DNA from 3 places in the Paenibacillus sp. VCA1 genome. Region 1 is predicted to be linked to each of the others. Evidence: riboswitches for the same ligand, from Rfam matches in the RefSeq annotation. Region 1 holds a riboswitch; each other region holds the start of a gene.
What was found. Region 1 has a riboswitch for thiamine pyrophosphate ahead of RJP21_RS24160 (ECF transporter S component). Riboswitches for the same ligand answer to the same signal wherever they lie in the genome.

Region 1 (6,564 bases):
ATGAACGTGACGGAGGTGGCGGATGCCCTCGGGTACCGCGATATCTTTTTCTTCAGCAGGCAGTTCAAGCAATATACGGGGAAAAAACCTTCCGAAATCCGTTGAATCCTATTTTCCGGACCCATAGGGATTTCCGAAGGGACAGGCTTCGTAGCGGGTGAAGACAAAGCAATAGTAAAATGGCGGGCAGTCATGAGGACTGCGCCGCCGTTTTTTATAATATCAGCATGTATAAATTACAGAGCCATTTCTTCCTGATATTGCAAGAAAAACTACCTTTAAGCGCGGTCTGTCTTCTTAGGAAGTACGTCGATAGACGTTTTTCTTATATGAAGGCCAGTAAAGGCAAAACCCGCTTCGGTCCGAAAGGGCATTGCGATAATATTTCGAATTCGAAGCGCCCGGTATGCTATGCTAGCAGTATGGGATGTTGCTTGCATCTTGACCAGGCAAAACAGAAAATGAAGGGGGCGGTATCTATGAACGAAGCTTTTCAGGCGGATACGGAAGACAGCAGAAGACTATTGCTCGTTCAGGCGGAAGCGGCTTTAACGGCTGCTCTCGAGCAATACGACATTCATGAAAAAGAGCTGGATTTCATCCAGGTATCGGAGCATGTGACCTATAAAATCGAAGACGAAACGGGAAGGCGGTATTTGCTCCGCGTCCATCCCGGATCGGCGTCTTCAGCCGAAACCGTTTCGGAAATGGAGTGGCTTGCCTATTTGGCCGAAGAAGAAGGCATCGGGGCGCCGTTAGGCGTCAAAAACCGCGAAGGCTCTTACGTAACCGAGGTGGAGACGGGACGGGGGCAAAGCTGGAAGGTTTCGGTGCTGCGCTGGGTGGAAGGCGATCATCGGGAAGGAAACTTCACCGAAAGCCAGCTTCTGCAAATGGGCGGGTTGTTGGCCCGGATGCACCGGGCAGCGCGGAAATTTCAGGTTCCGGAAGGTTTTGTCCGTCCGGTCTGGGATGAGCAGGCGTTCGCCCAAGAAGCGGCCAGGCTCAAACAGCATTACCGGAGCTTTCTGACGCCGGACGAACACGGCGTGTATGAGCAGGCCGCGGCCAAGGTGACGGCCCATATGGCGGGAATGCCAAGGGATGACGAACGTTTTGGCATCATCCACGGCGATTTTCATGAGGGAAATCTCGTTTTCAAGGACGGGGAGCCTTATCCGATCGATTTCGGACGCTGCGGCTACGGTTATTTTTTGTACGATTTGGCGCAGGCATTTATCGGCCTCTACCCGATGCAGCGGCAGGTGTTTCTTGAAGGATACGAGCGTTTGCTGCCCGTTTCCGGCGAGCCGGACGACATCCGCGTGCTTGAAACCTTTTTTATCAAATCGCTGATCGAAAACCAAAGCTATCATGCCCCGCATCCATGGGAAGCGGCCGAGCTGCGGGAGAGCAAGCCTTATTCATTGGCGCTCCTTCGCCATTATTTGGACCGGAAGCCGTTTCTGTTTCAAGCGATTCCCGTATAAGGCGGTGGAATAGTGAACACATGGCAAGGGAACCCGGTCGCTCTCGTGACCGGAAGCTCAAGCGGCTTCGGCCTGCTGATCTCGGTCGAGCTTGCAAGACGGGGGTTCGACGTCATTGCGGGCATCCGGAGGATGGAGGCGGAAGCCGTAGTGATGGAAGCGGCTGCGCAAGCGGGCGTACAAGGGAAAATCCATTGCATTCGACTGGACGTCACCGAGAACGACGACGTCACAGAGGCGGCTGCGCTCATATTCAGGCGGCACGGGCGTCTGGACGTGCTGGTTAATAATGCCGGAACGGCATACGGAGGTTTTGTGGAGGAGGTTCCCGCCCGGATTTGGCAGGAGCAGATGGAAACCAATTTTCACGGGATGGTGCGCGTGACGCAGGCCGTGCTGCCGATCATGCGGGAGCACGGCAATGGGCGCATTATTCAGATCAGCAGCATCAGCGGCCGCGTCGGATTTCCCGGATATGCCCCTTACGCGTCTTCCAAGTTTGCTTTGGAAGGGTTCAGCGAATGCCTTGCGCTTGAGGCAAGGCCGTTTGGAATCGATGTCGTGCTGGTAGAGCCCGGAGCCTACGGCACCCCGATTTGGGACAAGGGCTTCACGCAAATGAGCGCGGCGAAGGGGTCGCCCTATCAATCCATGCTGGAAAAGGTGCTGGCGTTTTCACAAAAAAGCGTACGACAAGGAGGCGACCCGAGAGAGGTTGCCAAACTCGTTGCGCATATTGCCTGCATGAAACGTCCGGCGTTCCGGTACGCGCTTCCGCGCAGTACCCGGCTGACGCTTCATGCCAAAGCGCTGCTGCCGGGGCGCTTGTTCCAAAACATCATCGCTTCGGTGCTCAAGCGGCCGTGACAGCGGTTATGGGTTGTTGGAGCGGGGCGCCGGGGCATGCAGCGTGCCGAGAAGCTGGCCCATTCGCACCTGGTCTCCGGGCTTCAGGTCCGCCCGCGGCGTAAAGGTTCCGTCCTGGGTGAGGAGCACGACCGTCGACCCGAATTCGAAGTAGGCCAGATCGTCGCCGTTGTTCCAGCGGGACACGCTTTCGTCGTTGTACCGGATGCTGCTTACGTTCATGGCGCCTACCTTAACGACGGCCACCTCTCCGTATTCCCCGGCGATGTAGGTAATCAGCCGCTCGTTGCGGCACAGCACCGTTTTCATTCGGGTCATGCCGAACTCGTTGACCGGATAGGCGCGGCCTTTAATATGCTCGCTTTCCGTACGCACGCCCGTAATAGGGGAATGGATGCGGTGGTAATCGGTCGGGCTTAAATACAGCACAAAAAAATAACCGTGCTTGTAGAGCTCCAAATGCGGAGAAAAATGAAGCAGCTCCGCCACGGAATAATCCTGGCCTTTTACGTTCAAAATCGTTCCCGCGCTGATGTCGCCCATCGCGGTGATTTTGGCATCCACCGGGCTCGTCAGTACGTTCGGGCCTTCATCCACCGGGCGCATGCCCGGCTTCAGCCGGCGCGAAAAAAACTCGTTCAGCGTCCGGTATTCGTGAATTTCTTTTTCGGCCTCGTGAGCCGGAATTTGATAGCTTTTTATGAATAAAGGGATGACGCTTTTGCTGAGCCTGCTGTGGGAAAAGCGTCCCATCAATGCGGAAAGCCACTTTCTTGAGGAGAGCTCCGTCATCAGCCTTAACCATTCTTTTGCCATGCTATTTCTCCCTTCGGATGATGCTAAGTCGATTTATAGAGTTAACGTTCGCGGCCGCCTTTTGGTTTCATCGGATTTAGCGGCCGGATCCGAATGCCGCAGCATACTATTTTTGGAACACTCTGAAATATATTGACATAGAATAGCGGTTAAATCAATCAATAACGACCAAAATGGGGGGCGATCGGCGGAAGCAACGGGACTGCCGGAAGCCTAAATATTTCAGGATTTTGCAAAATTCGATTCCTCCCGCTCCCTGGTCCAATATATCGGCGAACGAAAACGTTTCGCTCTATATATTGCCGGTTGAAAGTCGCTCTTTGGATTTTTGTCTCATCCTTATTTAAATTTTTTTGTTGCCAATCGATTCGGAATTGGTGTATTTTGGAACCAGGATACGGATGATGCGCTTTTGTGTTTTTATGAAATGCGATCCGTTACATATGGGATGCGGGAGCTTGAGTGAATCAGGCTGAGATTGCAGCTGTATCCGCTGCTGACCGGGAATCTGATCTGGATAATGCCAGCGTAGAGAATTCGCGATGAAGCCCTTTTCGGGCTTATTTAACCGTCTCTCTTTGCGATCCAGGGCGGTTTTTTTCGTGCCTGTTCATGCAAATTCCCGCCGATTCAAAAACAAAAGAGGGGGAAACAGGATGGATCATGTTTTGCTTGCGGAAAAAAGGAAGGGGCTGCGGCTGAGCGACCTGCTGGTCACGGTGCTTCTGTCGCTTGTGCTTGGCGTCGTGTATCATTTTTGGAGTTCGGTGTATGACTTGTTTAAGCCGCTGTTTTTTCAGGCGGATGAGCTGGTTTACGGCGTCTGGTTTTTGGCTCCGACGCTCGCCATGCTGCTGATCCGCAAACCAGGCGTCGCCATTTTGGCAGAGGTTGCGGCGGCTCATGTGGAAATATTGTTCGGCAGCGAATGGGGCATTCAGCTGGTGCTGTACAGCATCGTGCAGGGGCTTGCCGCGGAGCTTGTTTTTGCCGTGATGCGCTACCGCAGCTTCAAGATGGGAACGGCGGCGTTTGCGGGAGCGGCGGCGGCGCTTGGTTCATTCGCGGTCGACATTTATTTCGGCTACGTGACGGACTATACGCTCGGCATGATGCTGTTCAAATATGCGCTGCGGATCGTCAGCTCCGCGGTTTTGGCGGGATATTTGGCGTTTGCCCTGGCTAAGGCGCTGGAAGCGACCGGCGTGACGCAGCTTCTGCGGCCCGTGACCAAAAAAGATTACGAAGCGCTTGAACATGATTGAACATCGCGAGACGTTTGAAACGGAGACCGTCGCGGGCGTAAGCATGCTTAGGCTGAAATTTCCGGGCGAGCAAACTTTTGTGTTTAAGGATTTGTCCCTTTCGGTTCGCCGCGGCGAAAAGGTGCTGCTGCTCGGCCCGAGCGGCTGCGGCAAATCGACGCTGCTGCAGGTGCTGGGAGGGCTCATTCCGCACGTAATCGAGGTTCCGCTCAAAGCGGACGGCATCGTGGCGCCGCAGTCCGGAGGATACGTTTTTCAGGACCCGGATACCCAGTTTTGCATGCCGTATGTCGATGAAGAGCTGGCGTTTGTTTTGGAAAACCGCGGTATCCGGCGTGAGCGGATGCTTCCCGAAATGCGGCGGGTTCTTGCGGCGGTCGGCCTGAACCCCGATCAGCTGCATGTGCCGGTAGACAGCCTGTCCCAGGGCATGAAGCAGCGGTTGGCGCTGGCATCCGTGCTGCTGCTTGAACCTGACGTTATTTTTCTGGATGAACCGTCCGCTTTGCTGGATCCCGAAGGAAGGAAACAAATGTGGGAGGCCGTCTGGGAATCGGCGGAAGGACGTACCTTAATCGTCGTGGAGCACCGGATTGAGGAGATCGCGGACCGGATGGACCGGATCATATTGTTTGCTCCGGACGGAGGCGTCATCGGCGACGGCAGCCCCGAATGGATATTCCGTACTTTCCGGCGTGAACTGCGGCAATACGGCATATGGTATCCGGGCGTGTGGGAGGACTTTTTTCGGATGCTTGAAACGAGGCGGGACGAAGCGGAAAAAACCGTTGTGCCTGAAAATCCGGCTCCGCTTCTCTCGCTGCGGCAATTCACGGGATTCCGCGCCGGCCGGCCTGTAGTTCATGCAGAGTCGGCGCAGATTTATCCCGGCGATTTTATCGCCATTGTCGGCCCGAACGGCGCCGGAAAAAGCTCGTTTTTGCTGAGTCTGATGTCGCTGCTGCCGATCCGCGGGGAGTATCAGCTGTGCGGAGAAGCGATGCCGGAAACGGAGGGCGCCTCCAGGAGGGAAAGAAAAAAGGCTCATCCCCCTTCGGACCGGATCGGATACGTGTTTCAAAATCCTGAATTTCAGTTTGTTGCGGACACGGTGCTGGAGGAGGCGGCTTTTTCCTTGAAGACGGGCAGATTGACGTGCGACGAGAACAGGCTGGCCGAAGAGAAAGCGCGCGATTTTCTGCGTTTTTTCCATTTGGAAGGGCTTGAATGCCGCCATCCGTACCAGCTTTCCACCGGCCAGAAACGGAGGCTCAGCATGGCTGCGGCCGTTATGCGGGGGCAACCGATCCTTTTGCTGGATGAACCGACCTTTGGACAGGATGCGCGCAATACGTTTGCGATACTCGATTACTGCCTGAATATGCAGGAAAAAGGGGCCGCCATCGTGATGGTAACCCATGAAGAGGACATCGCCCGGCAGGTGGCCACGAGGGTATGGGAGGTACGGAACGGCGCGGTGATCGAACGACCTGCGGTCGAATCCAAGCGGACGGAAAGGCGGGTGGGCACATGATCGAGCTTCTGACGCCTACCCGACAAACGGTTTTGGCTCGCGCCAATCCCGCCGTAAAACTCGCCGTGTTTATTGTGTTGTTTTTGGTTACGGTAATGACGCGGGACATTGATTTTGCGGTTTATCAGGCTGCGGCTTATACCGCACTTTTGTTTATGCTCGGCGGGTATCCGGCCCGGAAAACGCTGCTGCTTGTCCTGCCGTTTGGCCTGCTGTTTGTATCCTCCTCCGCGACGATGATCCTGTTCGGTAAGGGCGATACGTTATGGTGGCAATGGGGAATGCTGCGCGTTACGGCAGAAAGCTTCTACCGCGGGCTGCACCTGGGTTTCCGCTCGATCGCGTTTGCGGCGGAGGGGTTGCTGTTTGCCGGCACGACCCCTTCCGTCAAACTTTTTTACGCGCTGATGCAAAATTTCAGGCTCGCTCCGCGGTTTGCATACAGCTTTATGGCTTCGATCCGGCTGCTGCCGATGGTATGGGAGGAGTTTCTCATCCGCAGGCAGGCGCTTCAGGTTCGCGGCGTTAAGGTGAAAGGACGCGGTCTTCGGGGTGTGGCGGAGCATGTCCGGCTGTACGCCGTACCGCTTCT
Region 2 (6,564 bases), on a different contig from region 1:
TGATTCCGATTTTTGCTCCGTCCCGTGCCAGCGCACGTGCTGCGGCCAATCCGATTCCGCTCGTAGCGCCTGTAATAAGCACGTATTTATCCCGAATCGTCCAAGGCAAAGCAGCGGCTTCCTTTTGCATATTCAACATGTTCAAACCCCTCCGTTTTTATGAATGAATAATTCATTCATTTATAAAATCAATATATTCCGTTTTTTCCCTGTTGTCAATTCTTTTCAAAAAAAGAACCGCCTCTTTTTAAAAGAGACGGTTTCCGCTTACGAAAACGTAGGTTTACCAGCCTGTAACGGCAATGTCTTCATGCATGTTTTGCAAATAATCCGGCAGCGGTCCTCCGTGCATCAGCCACAGTTCATGCAACGCGCGGGTACAGCCGACGTACAGCAGCTTGGCGTCCCATGACGAAGCGCCGTAGCGCTCGCTGTCTGCATCCGCCAAGATGACCGCATCGAACTCAAGCCCTTTCGAGAGGTAGACGGGCAGGACGGAAAGTCCCCCCTCGTATGCCTGATCACCGCCGTCGATCAAATGAAGCTCGGGCAGATCCGGCTTCAGCCGTTCGTGCAGCTCCTTCGCGTCCTTCAGCGTTCGGGTCAATACGGCCACCGTGCGGTATTCGCCTGAAGAAAGCTTTTGCAGCCCTGCGCGCAAATCATTCAGACGCCCGCCGCCGCTTCCGTAAGCAATCAAACGCACCGGGTTCCCGCTGCGGAAAACCGGCACCGCCAGCAGCTCGCTGTTTACGCCTTGCTCGAGGATGCGGTTGGCGAATTCGATGATTTCCATCGTCGACCGGTAGCTGCGCGTCAAAGCGAAATACGCCGTGTCCTCCGGCTTGAACCATGACCTCATTTCGTCCCAGCCGTGAACGCCGCGATACGCATGGATACCTTGGGACAAGTCACCGAGAATCGTAAAGGAATGCCCCTTGACGAACAGATCGAGAACCGCGACCTGGAAAGGCGAAAAATCCTGCGCTTCGTCGATGACGATGTGATCGAACCGCTGCTCCCCCGTAATGTCGTTAAGCAGATAATGAATGTACAGAAGGGCGGGCAGATCTTCTTCGCGAAGAACGTCCTTTTTCAAATCCTTTTGCGTCGATTTCATGACGCCGTCCGGAATCCCGGCCAGCAGCTCTTCGGGCCAGCCGGCCTGCAGCTTCAGCGCCTTGAACATTTGCTTGTACAACACGACCGGCTCGTATTTCGGCCATTTGGAAGCATAGGATTTTTCGCGTTGGGATGCTTTTTTCTTCCGTTCTTTCAGCGCGGCGGCGGATGGCGATTTTTTCAGCTCCATCTCGACCCAGCGGTGGATTCTTGCCATCACCCGCTCTTTCCGCTTCGCCAAAGGATACGGCTTGTATTCATCGTTGAACCAGTGAAGAATGGTGGCGCGCGAAAGCACGGCGCCTTCCCATGGCATAAAATCCGCTTCGGGCACCGACGCATCCTCCATCGCCTCGATGCAGGCGCGGATCATCTCCATGAACCGGATCGAACCTTTGAACCGCCCGGGAACTTCGTCCGTCACTTCCGGCATCCCGTCGGCAGACTCGAACCAGTAAGCCAGCGTCTCGGAAGGATCGGCAAGCGGTAAATCAATGCCGAGCAGCCGCATGGCCCAATCCGCAAACGTGCTCTGCTGGATGTCGCCGACCCCAAGCTCGGGCAGCACGTCGGATATGTAATCGAGAAACATAAGGTTCGGCGCAAAAATGATCATTTTTTCAGCCGCGACCTGCTCTTTGTACTGGTACAGCAAATACGCGAGACGATGCAGCGCCACGGTCGTTTTTCCGCTTCCCGCGACCCCTTGGATGATCAGCGCCGTATTTCGGGCCGCGCGGATGATTTTGTCCTGTTCCGCCTGAATGGTCGAGACGATGTCGCGCAGCTTGTTGTCCTTGTTTTCGCCGAGCCGGTAAACCAGAAATTCGTCCGACACCGCCGGCTGGTCGCTGTTCCGGTCATAGGTATCGGATACCCGTTCCAAAATCTGCTTCCGGATGACGAGGTTGCGCTTCAAATACACCAGCCCTTCGATCGTTCCTTCGGGAGCTTCGTACGCAGCCGGTTCGTCGCCGCCCGTGAAGGAATAAAACACGCTGGCAATCGGCGCCCGCCAATCGATCACCATCGGCTGATCCCCGACCTCCCCGTGGTCGACGCCGATTTTGCCGATATAAAGCGGCTTAGGCTCCGTATCGTTATTTTCCTGAAAGTCAAGCCGGCCAAAATAAGGGGCAGCCAGGCTTTTGGCCAAAGATTGCCTTTTTTCCTCGCGTCCGGCCTCGAGCACCTGTTCAGTGAAATCATGTCCGGTATACACCGGGATCGCGCGCAGCCGTTTCAGCTGCCTGTCAATTTCCGCTATCGTTGCATTCAGCCTTCGCTCTTCCTCTTGATAGGCACTTTGAAAAGTTTGCTCCAATTTCAGTTACCTCCTAAAAGTTCTTCCGTCAGCCAAAAGGCCGTACGGGAGCCGTTCCTGCAGCATTCGCATGCAACTCGTGCCCGATGCGGCCGAGCGCTGCAGAACTACCCTGCCCTGGTAAGCCGATGCTTAGTCGTGAGCCATAAGCCCGCTTAGAAAGGATTTTCAGTATATCACAATGAAGGCGCATTCTCCATAGCCGCGATTGAAAACGGCTGCACTAGAAAAAACATTCGGGTCTTTACAATCTTGTTCGAAGCGGTATAATGGGAACCAGCAAAAAACTGCATACGGAAAGATAGCACTAGGGGTGCCTTTTTGGCTGAGAGACAAGTAGCGAATGCATGCGCGAACGTTAACCCTTCACACCCGATCTAGGTCATACTAGCGTGGGGAAGTGCGGTGAAACGACAGCCATGAAGCCCCTCTTTCGCAACGTCTGAAGCGGGCCTTCAAGCCGTCCGGTGAGCTGCACTCTTTCGGGTGCGGTTTTTTTGTGCGCCGGCCGGCAGAAAGTTCGAATATGTATCAGCGTTCGTACAAGGAGGAAACGAAAATGGTGAGTGAAAAATGGGTTTGCGGAACGAGCCGCATCGCGGGCTGCCGCTTTTCGATCTACCCGATGAGCGGCGATTTTGTATCGATCATTGAAGACGCCTTAAAAAAAACGAATACGTCCAAAGTTTGGATGCTGACGGATGATGTCAGCACCTGCGTCCGCGGACGGATGTCCCATGTCTTCGACGTTGTGCATGCGATCTTCGCCCATGCGGCGGCAAGCGGCGAGCACGTCGTGTTCAGCGGCACGTTTTCGATCGGCTGCCCCGGGGATTCCAGCGGGGACGTTTACATGTCCGAGGATGACGTCCGGTTGAACGAAACGCCGCCTGGCATCGACACCGCGGCACAGTTTGCCCTTTACCCGCTGAACGCCCCGGGATACATGGGCATGATTGCGGGTGCGGTCGAGGCCGCCAAAAGTCTCGGCACCTTCTCCGGCAGCGTTCATTACGCAAGCCGTCTGGACGGAAGTGCAAACGACGTCTTCCGCACATTGGGGCAGGTCTTCGCCAAGGCTGCGGACGAGGTGTCCCATCTGGTGATGACCGCGACTTTGTCGTGCAACAGCCCTTCGCCGAAACCCGCGCGGAAATTGGCCGGGGAGGCGATGGCCCGATGAAAAACTGGAAGCTGCGCGACATCATCGTGCTGAGTTCGCTGTCCGTCGTTTTTGCCGTCGTGTACGTTCTTTTCCTGCAGGTCGGCAACGTGCTGGTCGGCTTTATGGGGCCGATGGGCTACGAAGTCATTTTTGGGATCTGGTTTATCGTATCGGTCATCTCGGCTTACATAATGCAGCGGCCGGGAGCCGCGCTTTTGTCGGAAACGGTAGCCGGATGCGTTGAGCTCCTGATCGGCAACACCGCCGGCCCGGTTCTGATTTTGTCGGCATTCATTCAAGGGCTTGGCGCTGAAGCGGTGTTTGCGGCGCTTCGTTACCGCAGCTATTCCGCTCCGGCCCTGATGGCTGCGGGTGCCGGCGCCGCCGTCTTCAGCTTTGCCTGGGGATTCATTCATTCCGGGTTTGCCGCGCTGTCGCCGGGATTGCTGCTCGCCATGTTCGTCACCCGCGTCATCAGCGCGGCGCTGCTGGCAGGTCTTCTCGGCAAATGGATCGCGGACGCCCTTGCAAAAACGGGCGCGCTCCGCAGCTTTCCGATCGCCAAAACCTCGCGGGGGCGGCTGGGATCCAAAGCGGAGGTTTCGTGATGGCCGCCGCGGAACGGCAGCCGGACCGCAGCCCGGTGCTTGTCGCCGACCGCATATCCCTGAGACTGGACGAAGATCAAACGGAACCGGTCCTGTCCTCGGTATCGCTGACGCTGCACGAACGGGAACTGACGCTGCTTCTCGGTCCGGGCGGCTGCGGAAAAAGCTCGCTTGCCCTCTGCCTTAACGGGATTTACCCGCATGCCGTGGAAAGCGAGGTCACCGGCTGCGTAAAGATTTTCGGGAAAACGCTCGACGGGAAACATCCCGGAGAAACGGCGCAAATCGTCGGCATCGTCTTTCAAGACCCGGACAGTCAATTTTGCATGCTGACGGTCGAGCAGGAGCTTGCATTTTGCCTCGAAAACGTCTCTTGTCCCCGGGAGGAAATCAGCGAACGGATCGACGACGCGTTAAGGCTTGTTCAGCTGAGCGATTGCAGGGATCGGCTGATCCATGAACTTTCCGGCGGACAAAAGCAGCGCGTCGCCATCGCGGCGGCGCTTGCCCTGCGGCCGAAGGTGCTCCTTCTGGATGAGCCCACCTCCAATCTCGACCCGGCTTCGGCGCGGCAGCTTGCCGAGCGGATCCATGCCATCCGCCGGCTGCTGCCCGTGACGACGCTGCTGATCGAACATCATCTGGATCCGTGGATGGAATATGTCGACCGGCTTGTCGTCATGGATCATCAAGGAACCGTTCAATATGAAGGGGATCCGGGACATTTTTTTGCAAGCCGGGATGCCGAAGCCGAAAGCGCCGGCATTTGGCTGCCCCGGGCCGTCGTGCTTCACCGGGAGCTTTCCCGGTCTGCCGGCATGACGGAAGGCGGCGATCCACCGGAGGCTGGTTCAGCCCCGCCGCCGCTTTCAATCCGCGATCTCATTCGGCGGTGGACCCGATACCCGGCTCCCGTCCAAAGCGCGGCTATCCGCCTGCTGAAAGAAAAGCTTCGCCAAGATCGCAGGTCGTCGGAACAGGACATTCCGGGAGCCCCACCGAACCCGGTGAATGCCGGTTTTGGCGATCCGGTCCCGCTGCGTGCGGAAAAAGTGTCCTTCTCCCGGGGCGGACGCGTGATCGTTCAAGAGGCGTCCTTTTCCGTCCGGGCAGGGGAACTGCTTGCGGTGGCGGGCCGCAACGGCGCCGGAAAATCGACGCTGATGGCTTTGCTGTCCGGACTGCAGATGCCTTCCTCCGGCAGCGTCTCGCTTCACGGCAAACCGCTGACAGCCTGGAAGGAAGCGGAGCTTCGCCGGAGGATCGGCTGCATTTTTCAACATCCCGAGCATCAATTTGTGGCGGACACGGTCTATGACGAGCTGGCATATTCCCTTCGTTTGCAGCACTTCAGCGAAACGGAAATCGATAACCGGGTTCGCAGCCTTCTGGAGCAATTTCGCCTCGAGGGACGGGAGAAGTTTAGCCCATTCTCGCTCAGCCAAGGCCAGAAGCGGCGCCTGAGCGTGGCTGCCATGATGTCCGACGAGCAGCAAATTTTGCTTTGCGACGAGCCGACCTACGGTCAGGACGCTTATGCGGCTAAAGAGCTGATGTCCGGCTTGCGCGCCCGCGCCGACATGGGGCTGGCCGTCGTCGTCATCACGCATGACATGGAATTCGTCCAGGAATACGCCGACCGCGTCGTCGTCATAAACAACGGTTCCGTTGATTACGACGGGGCCCCGGGTTCGCTTTGGTCGAGCCCCGAGCAGTTCCTGAAAGAACGCGGCCTGATCCCGCCGATCGCCGCACAATTGCTGCAGGCACTGGAGGGGGAACGGGCATGCTGAATGTACAAAGCGGCAAAATCGGCTCCCCCAAGCGTTCGCTCCTCCAACTCGAGCATCTGAATCCGGCCATGAAAGGGTTGACCGTCATCCTGTGCGTGCTGCCGCTGTCGCTGGCCTTCGATCCGGTAACCGTCGCCGCTGCTTTGGCGCTGACGGTGCTTGTGACCTGGCTGTTCGGGAACATCCCGTGGAAAAGATGGCTGCTGCTTTTTTCCCCGTTTCTCATTTTGGCGTTCGGCTACTTCTGGACGGCAGCCTTGTTTCCGCGCGAGCCGATAGGTCCGGATTCCGAGCTGCTGTGGTCGGTCGGAGCGGTCCGGGTGACTCAGGAAGCATGCTGGATCGCGCTTTCGCTCAGCCTGCGGGCGCTGCTGTTTTCTGCGCTGTCGCTGCTTTTTATGTTGACGACCGACCCGGTCAAGCTGATGCTCAGCCTGATGCAGCAATGCAAACTGCCTCCCAGGCTGGCGTACGGCATTTTGGCCGGCTTTCGGTTTTTGCCATTGTTCCGCGAGGAATTGTCTATTATGCAAAAAGCGCACCGCGTAAGGG
Region 3 (6,564 bases), on a different contig from region 1:
GGCGCTTTTCCTTTCTTGTCATTTCCTTGTTTTCCCTCGTCACCCTGCTGTTATGGTCCAAAAGCTCGTTCGGCGAAATCGATGCGGAGCTCCGTGCCGACAGGAAGGCGGCAAACGTCAGCGGGACGGATGGGAACGCGGCCTCCCACAAAAAACGTTTTCCGTATCAGGGAAAATCATTGGGCATCCTGGTGCTGTTCATGGTGTTTTTCTTTCTCTACGTCGGCACGGAAATGAGTCTGGCCAACTTTATGCCCGCCATCCTCATCGAAAAAATCGGCATGAAGGAAGCTTTTGCCACGCTCAGCGTGACCTGCTTTTGGGTGGCGATGTCCATCGGCCGGATTTTCTCCGGCACCGTCGCTGAGCGCATCCATTACCGCGTATATGTGCTGTTCAGCTGCGCCGTTACGCTGGTGCTGCTGGCCGTATTTCCTTTGACCGGAGCGGTCTGGTCCGCTTTTGCCGTCATCCTGCTGCTCGGCTTGTTTATGTCGGGGATCTTCTCGATCGCCCTCGTCTTCGCAAGCAAGCTGCTGCAAGGAACGGAGGAGTCGACGCCAAGCATTCTGATTGCCTCCGGGGGCGTGGGCGGCGCGGTGCTTCCGCTTGTCATCGGCTGGTGCATGGATCATTTGCAGGTCAACCAGACCGCCTGGATGCTCGCCTTGTTTACTCTTTTTATGGTCATTCTCAGCATTGCGGCGTTTTTCCTGCAGCACAAACAGCTTCGGCTCAACGATGTAAAGAATACACCCTTGCCAACCTCCAACAATGGATAAACGAAGCAGAAGCTTATTTCAGCTTGGATATGCCTCCGCTGATCAAATTCACCTTAATGTCGATGTTTTCGATGCTTCCCGGATCGAGCGGGATTTTGTCTTCGGCGCTTAACCTATGCCAGGCATCGGGCATGCTTCTGCGGAGTATGCCCGATAGCCCGTATGCATCCACATCCATTTCCAAGCCTTTCAAGTAGGTCTTCATAATTTGGTCCTTAATTTCCTTCGTTGCTGCCATCTCCAGTTTTTTCTTGGTTACGTTCTTATTCAACTGGGGAAGCGTAGCCTGCGTTGACACTTTGATGTCAAATACAGGCTTGCCTTGTCTCAGCTTCGGGCGGATCGACGATTTAACCTTGTTCATGACCATCATAGCCTGTACCTCGTTCCCTTTTCGGATGACCAGAGATGTTCTTCTCGTATTCTTTTCCAGCCACCTCAGTCCCAAAATATCCGAATCCTCCAGGCATCCCCGAAACTTTTGCTTTTGCAAAAAGCAAACCCCGGTCATGCTGACGTTGGGCGAAGGTTTTCGGTTGTCGGTCCAGTCAGGAATAATCTCAGCATTCGGCAGAAGCACCGTTTCGCCCTTCTCTTTCCACTTCCATATGAATTTGTAGAGGTACAGCGGGGAGATGACGGAATTTTGTTCATAGATTCGCATCGGGCTGTTGAGCTGCGAGTAGACCACCGACAAATCGGCGATGGATGGAGTATTGAGCAAATCTTCTATCGGCTCCTTGGTCGCCATCGTCCAGACCGTATACCTGAATTCATAATACCGGTCCCATACGTCCAGCACCTGATCCACAATCCCGTTCTTTAACGCCGCCTCGCTAAATACGATCGTTTTCACATTGCTCCAGACGACCCTTTGCGGGCTAGAGGTATACAAATTAAAGACTGCGGTATCAAACGAATCGCCTTCCGCTTTACCGACAAACGTCTTCTGCGGTTGCGACTGCCCGGACTCTCTCTTGGCAATGCCGCTGAAGTTGAGCATCTGGATATACAGTACGACCTGTCCCTTTACATAATCGACCCCAACGGTATTCACATAGATCATATGCTCGATTTCCCTTGCCCCCCAGCAGCCCGTGAGCGGCATGGTCAAAAGCGCCAAGGCAAGGATGCAGCGGATCCATTTCATCATCATGTTCATCTTTTATTTTCCTTTCCATTCGTGAACCCGTCCTTGCCCCATGGCATCCTGAATAAAACTTTATACATGTCCCTGAACTTCGGAGGACTTAGCGGAGCCAAATAATAGGTGCCGAAGGAACGGAGATTGACCAGGAAAAGGACCATCGCCAGCAGAGAGAACAGCACCCCGAACAATCCCAAAAGACTGCTGATCAGAACCACAAAAATTCGAAACAGGCCGACGGTATTGACCAGGGACTGGTTCACCAGCGTAAAGGTGGAAAGCACGGAAATCGCAATGACCACTACCGTCCCCGGACCTGCGATTCCGGCGCTCATGGCCGCCTGCCCGATAATCAATCCGCCGACCACCGATAAGGTCTGTCCGAACGCGGAAGGCAATCGCATGCCCGCTTCCCGGAAAATTTCAAATAAAAACAGCATGACCGTCGCCTCCAGAGGAGCCGGCAGCGGCACCCCCTGCCTGGAGTTGACCAAGGTTGCAAGCAGCGTAAAGGGGATTTGGTCTTGATGGTACGTGGTCAACGCTATCCAAAATCCCGGCAGAAACAAAGAAAGCAGCACACTGACCCCCCTCAAAAAACGCGTAAAAGCAACAACGACATTGACGAGAAACGCATCCTCCGAAGAATTCAGCAAGAAATTGATGTTCACGGGAGCGATCAGCACCGTAGGGGCACCGTCCATCACAATGACAAATTTGCCGTGGAGCAGCGAGTTTACGGCATAGTCAGGCCTTCCGGTATAAGTTATCAGCGGAAAAACCAAGAGGCCTCGGGTCAACATTTCCTCGAGTTGACTGTTGCTCACGAGACCTTTGGTTTTTATGCGGGATAACCTCGCCCTGATCTCCTGGAGAACATCGTCCTTGATCGTTGCCTTATGGTATAAAAGATGGATTTTGGTCGCCGTTTCGGAACCGATCGTAAATTCCTCAACAGCGAGCTGATCGGTCTTCAGCCTCCTCCGGATCAAAGCAACGTTCGTATACAAATCCTCGACAAAACCGTCCCTTGGTCCTCTCGTTGAAACTTCCGTATTCGGCTCCTCCGGTTGCCGTTTGGGCGCATTGCCCATAACCATGGAGTAACATCGGTTCGAAGGCGCAAATATAAGAAGAAGATCTCCCGCAAGCACGGTCGTTTTCATCCCTTCTTCCGTTCGGTCCTGCGGAATGGGCTCCATTTGAAAAGGAACTTTAAGCGGCAAATCCATTTCATCCGACAGCAGCATTTGCTCCGGGATATTTTTTAACTCAGGGATAACGTCTTGCTCCACTTTGGCGGCATCGGACAACCCTTGGCAATAAACCAACTGAACTGAATAACCTTGGACCGGTAACAAGACGGTTCGTTTCTTAATATCCGCGCTCGATCCGAACAACCGCGAAACCATATCCTCAATGTTTTGGGCCGGCTTGCTTTTGATGTCATGCCTCTTCACGGCGCCATTTTCCCCCTTCGGCGGGCCAAGCTGATCAGCCCCGTAATAATCACGGAAAAGGACAATATCCCCCAAAACGAGACGGGAAGCACATACTCGGACAGCATGTTTAGAAAAAAACGGTCGCTTATAGGAATGGCCGTAATGGCAAAGGTAATTGCAAAAATACTCCCCAGCACCCAAGCCTTCGCCTTTTTTCTTTTGACCTGGAAAATATCGAGTATGAGAAACATGGAGAGCGAAATTCGCAAAAACGCGCCGCTGAACCATTGGTAGACGCTAAAGAAGTCCATATGCTCGATGTAACGGCCAATGGTCAGCAGTCTCCATTCCTCAAAGGCCGGAAACCGGAGCTTGTTGGCCTCGTCCACTCCGAATTCAACGATGGCGCCGATCAGCGGCCCTATAGTCAGTCCCATAAGAAGCAGGATCATGAGCATAAAAGAAAGATACGACAGGCGAGATTTGATATGATGCTGCAAAAAGAAAAACATGATCACTTCAACAAAGCCGGTTCCCGCATATAGGGCTCCTCCCCAAACGGGTTTCATGCCATGTTCAAGTATCGGCTTCAGCAACGTGTAATCCTTATGGGGCATGTTAAACGACATGATAAAAAAGCCTAATACAATGACGAAGGGCAGCAATAAGCCCGCGGTATTGGCAAGGGAATGGATGCCCAAAAAGGCGTTTACGGCCGATATCAAAAGGAAGAGGAAGCTAAAAATGAGAAAAGGCGTCTCCGGAGAAAACGTGAGATGAATCCAATATACCGTGTCTTTTGTCGTAATGGCGCAAATAGCAAACAGGTATACGGCGATGACTGAGGCAAGACCGCGGCCCACAATGGGATGATAAGCCTTGGACAGCCAACCGAACAGATGGCGTTTGTTCAGTTTGGTTATGCCGATGTGAAGCATCCATGCCCATACAAGCGCGCATCCGCTTGCCAGCAGCACCGAAATCCAAGCGTCCCGGTTTGCCGCTTGAAGCAATATAGGGATTAGGATGACATGATTCAGTAGGCCGGTGCTTAGCATCAGAATCATGACGGATTGAATAAACGAAATATTTGTTTTTATTTCCCTCAGCCTCCTGCCTTAACCAGACTCCCTTCACCCTTATCGTGGCATTTTTTAGAATATTTATTCTTCTTCCGGACGGGACGCTTTTTCAAGACCGGCGATTTTTCAGATTTCTCCCTTTTTCCGTTCCAAACGAAAGGTTTCGAGCCGCAGCGATTGAATTCTTTCAAGGTTAGGACTATAATACCAATGTAAAACCCGCAACTTCATAAGAATCCGGGGTGCTGGAATCGGCCGGCTGAGATTGTATCCCTTCAAGATACTGACCCTTAAACCTGATCTGGGTAATGCCAGCGTAGGAAAAGCCATGTCATGGCGTTCGCCATGCTATCCTTGCGCCTTAAGCGTCCCGAATCCGGGGCGCTTTTTTTGTTGAATGATCGGACCCTGAACGAAAAAGAGAATGCAAGGGGCCCTTGATTCGCTTCCAGATCGAAAAAGAAAGATTCTTCTGCATGAATGAAGGGGAGAACATAGGTAAGGGAGAGAGAAACGCAATGAAAACGAAAAAATTCGGGCTGTTTTTGCTCGCATTGCTGCTTGTGATGGCTACGGCCGCTTGCGGAAGCAAAAACGCCCAAACGACGGATGAAGGGAAACCGTCCGGGGAAACGTCCTCCGCTGCGGGCGGCAACGAGCCCAAAAAGCTGAAGGACGTCAAGATCGTCCTGGACTGGACGCCGAACACGAACCATACGGGGCTTTACGTCGCCAAGGAAAAAGGCTATTACGAAGAGGAGGGCCTGAACGTCGACATCGTGCAGCCGGGCGCCGGAGGGGCGGAAGCCATGGTCGCGTCGGGCAAGGTGCCGTTTGGCATCAGCGTGCAGGAAAACGTCACCCAGGCGCGCACGCAGGGCGTTCCGCTCGTATCGATCGCGGCGGTGATCCAGCATAACACGTCCGGCTTTGCCGCTCCGGTCGACCGCAACATCAAAAGACCGAAGGACTTTGAAGGCAAAACCTACGGCGGCTGGGGCTCCCCGGTGGAAAAAGCGGTCATCGACTCGATCATGGCCATCGATAAAGCGGACGTTAACAAGCTGAAGATCGTCAACATGGGCGAAGCCGACTATTTTACGGCGGTAAAACGCGACATCGATTTCGCCTGGATTTTCTACGGCTGGACCGGCATTGAAGCCGAGCTGCGCAAGGAGCCGCTCGACATGCTGTATGTCAAGGATTTCTCCGACAAGCTCGATTATTACACGCCGGTGATCGTCACAAACGAAAAGCAGATCAAGGAAGATCCGGAGCTGGTCAAAGCTTTTATGCGCGCCACCTCCAAAGGGTACCAGTTTGCGATTCAACATCCGGAGGATGCTGCGGGCGTGCTGATCAAAGCCGTGCCGGAGCTCGACAAGGATCTGGTGATGGCCAGCCAGAAATGGCTCAGCCCGAAATACCAGGACGACGCCAAGCGTTGGGGCGAGCAGAAGGAACAGGTATGGAAAGGGTATTCCGATTGGATGTACGAGCATAAGCTGCTCGATAAGCCGCTGGATGTCCAAAACGCGTTTACGAACGACTTTTTGCCGCAAGAATCATGATCTTTCGTATTCCTAGTCATTTATCATAACTTGCAAAGGAAGTGATCGGGTATGGCTCATACCCTGCTCAGCATTCAGGTCATCCCAAAAACGCCGAACAACGAGAACTCTTATCCCTACGTCGACCGGGCCATCGAAGTGATTCAGCAGTCGGGCGTCAAATACGAGGTGCATCCGCTGGAAACGACGATGGAGGGCGAGCTTGAGGAACTGCTGGAAATCGTGCGCCGCATGCATGAGGTTCTGGTGGAGGCCGGCAGCCCAAGCATCATCTCCCAGATCAAAATCGCCCATAACCCCGGCGGCATCAGCATGGATCGGCTTACGGAGAAATACCGTCCATGAGGCGCTGGTGGAGCCATGTATGGCCGCCCTTTGTGGCGGTCCTCTTCTTTTTGACCGTATGGGAGCTGTGCACCTCGCTGTTCCATATCGATAAATGGATCCTTCCCTCCCCGGTCGACATCGCCAAGGAAACGGCGGACGGGGCTGGGGATTTATGGGGCCATGTCTGGGCTACGGTCAGGCTGACGCTTGAAG

Region 2: it holds a riboswitch for thiamine pyrophosphate, as region 1 does, so the genes downstream of both, RJP21_RS06520 (YkoF family thiamine/hydroxymethylpyrimidine-binding protein) here and RJP21_RS24160 (ECF transporter S component) in region 1, are expected to answer to the same signal.
Region 3: it holds a riboswitch for thiamine pyrophosphate, as region 1 does, so the genes downstream of both, RJP21_RS01730 (ABC transporter substrate-binding protein) here and RJP21_RS24160 (ECF transporter S component) in region 1, are expected to answer to the same signal.

Annotation. Positions count from the first base shown of each region.
Region 1 covers NZ_JAVLSX010000012.1:43,794-50,357, reverse strand. The annotation lists gene RJP21_RS24180 (AraC family transcriptional regulator) at 1-105, shown strand, start outside; gene RJP21_RS24175 (phosphotransferase enzyme family protein) at 480-1,490, shown strand; gene RJP21_RS24170 (SDR family oxidoreductase) at 1,503-2,357, shown strand; gene asd (archaetidylserine decarboxylase) at 2,364-3,173, opposite strand; TPP riboswitch at 3,614-3,725, shown strand; gene RJP21_RS24160 (ECF transporter S component) at 3,830-4,438, shown strand; gene RJP21_RS24155 (ABC transporter ATP-binding protein) at 4,431-5,972, shown strand; gene RJP21_RS24150 (energy-coupling factor transporter transmembrane component T family protein) at 5,972-6,564, shown strand, end outside.
Region 2 covers NZ_JAVLSX010000002.1:647,468-654,031, forward strand. The annotation lists gene RJP21_RS06510 (SDR family NAD(P)-dependent oxidoreductase) at 1-130, opposite strand, end outside; gene RJP21_RS06515 (HelD family protein) at 284-2,446, opposite strand; TPP riboswitch at 2,746-2,862, shown strand; gene RJP21_RS06520 (YkoF family thiamine/hydroxymethylpyrimidine-binding protein) at 3,006-3,629, shown strand; gene RJP21_RS06525 (ECF transporter S component) at 3,626-4,219, shown strand; gene RJP21_RS06530 (ABC transporter ATP-binding protein) at 4,219-6,012, shown strand; gene RJP21_RS06535 (energy-coupling factor transporter transmembrane component T family protein) at 6,006-6,564, shown strand, end outside.
Region 3 covers NZ_JAVLSX010000001.1:420,709-427,272, reverse strand. The annotation lists gene RJP21_RS01750 (MFS transporter) at 1-782, shown strand, start outside; gene RJP21_RS01745 (Ger(x)C family spore germination protein) at 796-1,944, opposite strand; gene RJP21_RS01740 (spore germination protein) at 1,941-3,389, opposite strand; gene RJP21_RS01735 (GerAB/ArcD/ProY family transporter) at 3,386-4,429, opposite strand; TPP riboswitch at 4,682-4,793, shown strand; gene RJP21_RS01730 (ABC transporter substrate-binding protein) at 4,972-6,024, shown strand; gene RJP21_RS01725 (thiamine-binding protein) at 6,076-6,369, shown strand; gene RJP21_RS01720 (ABC transporter permease) at 6,366-6,564, shown strand, end outside.